2 linked regions of the Salinivibrio kushneri genome follow. The protein of the gene in region 2 interacts with the protein of the main gene of each other region in a pairwise test. Links are inferred from orthologs where the notes say so. Each region holds a gene or a part of one and is shown on either strand. Other genes may lie near its edges.

What was found.
Region 1: the proteins of barA (region 2) and clpA interact in binary tests that used the Escherichia coli proteins (3 or more experiments, as listed by UniProt). The link is inferred for Salinivibrio kushneri from one-to-one orthologs.

Annotation. Positions count from the first base shown.
Region 1 is NZ_CP114588.1:972,765-976,026, reverse strand. What follows is about bases 279-3,217. They hold clpA (ATP-dependent Clp protease ATP-binding subunit ClpA), read right to left. Parts: upstream 2,907-3,217; coding sequence 651-2,906; downstream 279-650. Other genes in these bases: clpS (ATP-dependent Clp protease adapter ClpS), read right to left, coding at 2,952-3,217; infA (translation initiation factor IF-1), read left to right, coding at 347-565. In the rest of the region: N8M53_RS04770 (arginyltransferase), read left to right, coding at 1-217; more of clpS, read right to left, coding at 3,218-3,262. UniProt on the Escherichia coli protein: ATP-dependent specificity component of the ClpAP protease. It directs the protease to specific substrates. It has unfoldase activity. The primary function of the ClpA-ClpP complex appears to be the degradation of unfolded or abnormal proteins.
Region 2 is NZ_CP114588.1:526,979-530,639, forward strand. The notes cover bases 1-3,338. They hold barA (two-component sensor histidine kinase BarA), read right to left. Parts: upstream 2,955-3,338; coding sequence 201-2,954; downstream 1-200. Other genes in these bases: acpS (holo-ACP synthase), read left to right, coding at 1-116; rlmD (23S rRNA (uracil(1939)-C(5))-methyltransferase RlmD), read left to right, coding at 3,101-3,338. Also shown: more of rlmD, read left to right, coding at 3,339-3,661. UniProt on the Escherichia coli protein: Member of the two-component regulatory system UvrY/BarA involved in the regulation of carbon metabolism via the CsrA/CsrB regulatory system. Phosphorylates UvrY, probably via a four-step phosphorelay.

The sequences.
Region 1 (3,262 bases), 450 kb from region 2 along the record:
CTATACGTTTTTCGACCCCGATCACCGCTTCTCGCTTGGACGCGTCAGTATTCAAGCACAGCTTCAGCTAGCGAACTCACTCGGATTACCTTGGCTCTACTTGGGCTATCAAATCGATGCCTGCCCTGCAATGCGCTACAAAGCGGACTATTATCCACATCAACGCTTTATCAACCAGCAGTGGCGGGCGTTTTCCTGGCCGGTTATTCCACAATAGTGGCTATTTTTTCTAGCAAGGAGCGCCCCAACAGGGTAAAATTCGCACCCGAACTTTACAGACTTTCAGAATAGAGGCATTATCTGTCGGTCAAAAAATTGGCTACCAGAAGAGGCCTAAGAGGATTCAATGGCAAAAGAAGACGTAATTGAAATGCAAGGCACCGTACTCGATACGTTGCCTAATACTATGTTCCGTGTAGAACTAGAAAACGGTCACGTGGTGACTGCCCACATTTCAGGCAAGATGCGCAAGCACTACATCCGCATCCTGACCGGCGACAAAGTCACTGTTGAAATGACCCCTTACGATTTGTCCAAAGGTCGCATCGTTTTCCGTTCGCGTTAATCCTCCGGACGCGATCAAAAAACCCGGCATTTCTGCCGGGTTTTGCTTTTTATGAGCACGACATCTTTTAGTGACTGATAGGCCGCTATGCAGGCTCCATTTGATCGCTAAATTGGAAGTCCAATCGGTTATCTTTCAATACCACACGAACGGTTCCCCCATTGACCAAACAGCCAAAGAGTAGCTCGTTGGCGAGTGGCTTTTTGAGGTTATCTTGGATAACACGCCCCATTGGCCGTGCTCCCATTGCCTTGTCATAACCTTCTTCTGCCAGCCAACGCTTGGCCTCCGACGTCACCTCAAGCGACACCCCTTTGGCGTCCAGTTGGGCTTGTAGCTCAACAATGAACTTATCCACCACTTGCAAAATAACCTGCTCATCCAAGTGGTTAAACCAAATGATGTTGTCCAAGCGGTTACGGAACTCTGGCGAAAACACCTTCTTAATTTCAGACATCGCGTCATGACTGTGATCTTGCTGAATCAAGCCAATCGACTTGCGCACCGTCTCGGCGACACCCGCGTTGGTGGTCATCACCAAGATAACGTTACGAAAGTCCGCTTTACGTCCGTTATTATCCGTCAAGGTGCCATTATCCATCACCTGCAGCAGCAGGTTGAACACGTCTGGGTGTGCCTTCTCGATTTCATCCAACAACACCACGCTGTATGGGTGTTTGATCACCGCATCGGTGAGCAACCCGCCTTGGTCATACCCCACATAACCTGGGGGCGCACCAATCAAGCGGCTCACTGTGTGACGCTCCATATACTCTGACATATCAAAGCGCTGCAGTTCGATGCCCATGGCTCGCGCCAACTGCACCGTGACCTCGGTTTTACCGACCCCGGTAGGCCCCGCGAACAAGAAGGAGCCGACCGGTTTATTCTCATCGCCTAAGCCTGCTCGGCTCAGCTTGATGGCTTCAGACAGCGCCGTGATGGCGGTATCTTGACCGAATACCAGCATTTTGAGCTTGTCATCCAGCGATTGCAGCACGTCTTTATCAGACGACGAAATCGACTTCTCAGGAATACGGGCCATTTTCGCAATCATACTCTCAACATCAGGGACATTGACCGTTTTCTTGCGCTTGCTGGCTGGCGCCATACGACACCGCGCACCCGCCTCATCAATTACATCGATCGCTTTATCTGGCAGATGACGTTCGTTGATGTATTTCGCCGACAGCTCGACCGCGGCACGAATCGCCTTATTGGTATAACGCACTTCGTGGTGAGCCTCATATTTCGGCTTCAAACCCATCAAAATCTTGGTGGTATCGTCAATTGATGGCTCAATCACATCAATTTTTTGGAATCGACGCGCCAAGGCTCGCTCTTTTTCGAAAATAGAGCCGTACTCTTGATAGGTCGTCGAGCCAATACAACGTAACTTTCCGCTACTGAGGAGTGGCTTGATGAGATTCGCGGCATCGACCTGACCGCCACTCGCGGCACCAGCGCCAATGATGGTATGGATCTCATCGATAAACAGTACCGCGTGATCCTCTTTTTCAAGTTGCTTTAAGATGGACTTAAATCGCTTCTCGAAATCGCCACGGTATTTAGTGCCCGCGAGCAACGAGCCAATGTCTAACGAGTAAATCACACAGTCTTTAATCACGTCAGGCACTTGGCCTTCCACAATTCGCCATGCCAAGCCTTCCGCAATCGCCGTTTTACCAACCCCTGCTTCGCCAACCAACAGAGGGTTATTTTTGCGACGGCGACACAATACCTGGATGGTGCGCTCAAGCTCTTTATCACGGCCGATTAACGGATCAATACCGCCAACACGCGCGAGCTGATTAAGGTTGGTTGCGAAGTTTTCTAACCGGTCCTCTCCCGCTTCTGCTCCGGATTCATCCGCGCTCATGTCGCTGCTTGGTAGATCATCACCCTCGTCTTTGGTGGTACCGTGGGAGATGTAATTCACCACGTCGAGGCGACTGACATCATTCTTTTTCAGCAGATACGCGGCGTGGGATTCTTGTTCGCTAAAGATGGCCACCAACACATTCGCACCGCTTACTTCGCTACGACCGGATGACTGCACATGAAAAACAGCGCGTTGGAGTACTCGCTGAAAGCTCAGCGTTGGCTGCGTCTCTCGCGATTCATCGTCCGCAGGGATCAACGGTGTGGTTTGCTCAATGAACGCATCAAGTTCTTTGCCCAGCGCCTCCAAATCTGCGCGACACGCGACCAGCGCATCGTGCGCGGCCGCATTTTCGATTAACGCGAGAAGCAGGTGCTCCACCGTCATGAATTCGTGGCGTTTTTCACGCGCACGTGCAAACGCGCCATTCAAACTGGCTTCAAGTTCTTTGTTAAGCATAAAGGCACCTCCCTCAAAAACCGCGCTAAAGCGTGATGGAGCCGGCTAAGCTTTCTCCATCGTGCACAGTAGCGGATGGCCATGCTCTTTGGCATACATCATCACCTGTGCCACTTTCGTTTCAGCAACCTCGGCGGTAAATACGCCACAGACCGCTTTTCCTTCGTAGTGCACCGTCAGCATGACTTGCGTCGCTTTGTCCACATCCATGGCAAAAAACGTCTGGAGCACGTCGATAACAAACTCCATCGGAGTGTAGTCATCATTGTTTAGCACCACCTTGTACATTGATGGTGGCTGCAACTTTGTTTTTTCTGACGATTCGACCTCTGCGTCAGGCAAACCCCACTGGTTCC
Region 2 (3,661 bases):
GCTTATCGGGGCGCGCGGCGGAACTGGCGCATGCGCGAGGCATCGCACATTGCTGGCTGACGCTATCCGATGAAAAAGCGTATGCTATTGCCCATGTGGTGCTGGAAACCGCGTAACCACAACGTTAGCGAGATGCTTTACGCGGTGTGGCGATTATGTGAGCCTGGCAGGCTCACACTCCTCTTCTTTTAGTCGTTTTGCTAGGTACCCAAGTATTGTGGTGCCAATTGCTCTACATGCGCTATCTCATCTTGTAACTCCAACAGCTCTGGCTCGATAGCGGCCATATCCGCGCCTGCTTTTAATTGAGTTTCTAGCTCATGACATAAGCTTTTTAGCTGCGGGACACCGCTATAAGCACAGCTGCCGTGGAGCTTATGAATAGCGTGCCATAACTGGTCAGTCTCTAACTCTCCCGCCAACGCTTGCTCAACGGCCTCTTTCACCGAGTCGAACGACGCCAGTAGCATGGTTAGCATCTCTTTCGCCAGATCCGTTTTGCCTGCCGCTTGATTGAGTGCGCGTTGCCAATCTAGGTGTCGCACACTTTGGTCTTGGTTGGCTGACGGGCTTGGCGATGGGACGCTTTGCGCTTGAGAGGCCGCTTCATCAAGATGCAGCCAGCGTGCGAGGGTACTTTCTAACATAGCTTCTTCAATCGGCTTAGTCAGGTAATCGTCCATCCCCGCTTCAAGGAGACGCTCACGTTCACCGGGCATCGCGTGGGCGGTCACCGCAATAATCGGTGTTTGCTGATTGAACCCCGCTTTGCGAATTTCCTGGCTGGCGGTGACACCGTCCATTTCTGGCATTTGAATGTCCATCAAAATAATATCAAACGCTTGTTGGTGGGCTAGCGCGACCGCTTTCACGCCATCTTCAGCAGTGACCACTTTCTCGACCCGTTCGGCCAGTAATGCGGTGATGAGCTTTAAGTTGGCTGGGTTATCATCCACCGTCATCACCGTATAAGGGGCTTTTTGTGACGCACTGGGTTTGGGCAGGGGAAGCGGCGCGGTTTCAGGCGAGCCGATTAACGCCTCCAGCAGCTTACGTTGCGGAATAGGTTTAGCAATACAAGTGCTCACCCCGGCTTTTAACAAATGCTCCGAGGCTTCTAGCTCTGTGGTGGGCAAGCAAACTACCACGGATTGCGCTTGCTGTTCGCAGACCTGCACCGCTTGTTGCATAGCATCAAGATCCGGCATGCTTCCCGCGTCGAAACAGAGCAGTGCAAAGTGATAGTGGCGATCGGTCAGTACATTGGTGCCTGACGCGGTATCCACATTCAGCCCCACTTGCGTCAGGCGCTTGCGTAAAATCTCGCGGGTGCGCGCGTTAGGCTCAATGATCACCATATCGCGACCGACCAAAGGCTCAATGTCGAGCGGTTGAGACACCGGTAAATCAGTTTGGGTGAGCTGCAGGGTAAACCAGAAACTTGATCCTTGGTGCAGACGACTGGTAAAGCCAATATCTCCCCCCATTTGCTGGACCAGTTTCTGTGTGATCACGAGGCCTAGCCCTGTACCACCGTAGCGGCGTGAGATACTGGCGTCTGCCTGCCTAAAGGCTTGGAAAAGCTGTGCTTGCTGGCGTTCGGAAATACCAATACCGGTATCCTTAACCATGAGCTGTAACTCGACGGTTTCATCATGCAGTTGCTTGAGATCGACACTGACATCAATATTACCGCGCTCGGTAAACTTGGCGGCATTACCGATAAGGTTTATCAGCACTTGTTGAATACGGAGTGGATCGCCCACAGCCCCAGCAGGAATGCGCGCATCGGTGCGTAGGGTAAGCTCTAACCCTTTCTCATGCGCCATTGGGGCAAGTAGGCGCATCACCTCATCAAGCATGTCTTGAACATCAAACGGGATGTTTTCCAACAGCAGTTTACCTGCTTCTAGCTTAGAAAAATCGAGGATGTCATTGATGATAGTGAGCAGGTTGTTGGCCGACTTTTCAATGGTGAGCAAATAGTCACGCTGGCTGCTACTGAGCTCGGTTTTGAGCATTTGACGGGTGAAGCCAATCACCCCGTTGAGTGGGGTACGCAGTTCATGCGACATATTGGCCAAGAATTCGGATTTTACCCGCGCCGCTTCTTGCGCATTTTTCTTGGCGATATCGAGTTCAACGTTTTGTATTTCCAGCTGTTCGAGCGTTTCGCGAAGGTCACAGGTCGCTTGATCAATGCTTTGCTGCATTTCTAAATGATACTCTGACAACGAAATGGCCATTGCATTGATGCCGTTTTTCAAGGTGTCGAGTTCGCCGAGCAGTTCACCTTCAATTCGAACATCGAGATGGCCGCGCCGAATTCTATCGACTAGGGTCACCATGTTACCAATTGGATGGGTGACATCCGCAATTAAGCGATAGGCAAAAAAGCACGACAATATACCGCCCAAGGCGACCATCACCAGTGCCGTGATCATTTCCTGGTATTGCTTTAACCGCACCGAGCTTAAATCCAGCTCCATGGCAATATAGCCAAGCGGCCGCTCAACATTGAGCCCGGGGGTAAATCGGCCAATTTCCAAAATGGGGGCGCGCAGTATCAAGGTATCCTGCTGTTGGCTTATCTGCAGTTGTGTAGGGATGGGTTGCCCACTGTCAACCGAGAGCATGGCCAGATCGCGGTGATAATTTGAGGTCACAAAGAGTTCATTGCGGCGATCGAACACAGCAATACTGCGCACAAATTGCGAGTGTTGGCGGTGAGCAAAGCCAATTAACCGACGCACATTTTCACGACTATCATTTTTTAACCCCACTTCACTGGCAATCGCCAGTGGCTCAATGATCGCAGAGCCGGTGACGGTCAGCTGCTGTTCGAGGTCTTGGTAGCGGGTGCTGGTAAAAAACGCACTCAGAAGTAAGCCGACAATGAGAGTCGGGGCGATGGTCAGAACGGAGACACGGGTGCGGAGGCCATATTTGGTCATGCTAGATAAACTATGGGAAAATAATCACGACATTTAGCCGCCAGTGTACATGATTCAATCACAAAATAGTCAGCGAACTATCACAACTCCCACTGGCAGGATCTCTTGACTGGCTTGATGACAAGCTTTTAACACTGGAATAAATCATGGCGCGCTTTTTTAAGCCCGAGAAAAAGAAAAAGGTTGAGCAAAAGCATCAACTACTGACGATAAAACGCCTGGATCATCATGGCGACGGTGTCGGTTTTTGGCAGAAAAAACCTGTCTTTGTCCCGGGAACCTTGCCCGGTGAACAAGCCCTGGTGCAATTGACCGAGCAAAAGCGCCAATACGCGCGCGGTCAATTAATTAAGTTAGATAGCCACGCAACACAGCGCGTTGAGCCTGGTTGCCCGCTCTATCAGCAATGTGGCGGTTGCAGTCTGCAGCACTTGAGTCATCAAGGGCAGGTAGCGCATAAGCAGCAAGCGCTCAATGAGCTGATGCAAAAATTTGCCGGTGATGAGATAACGCTGTCAACGCCGATAGAGGGTGCAGCGTGGCATTATCGCCGCCGTGCGCGCATTAGCTTACAAGTTGATAAAAAAGGCGCATTGGCGATGGGCTTTCGTGCGCGTCAGCGCAGCACCATTATCGATGTCAGTCATTGTCCGGTGTTAAGCGAGTCATTAAATCAAATCTTGGCTGGACTGCGCGCCTGTTTAGAT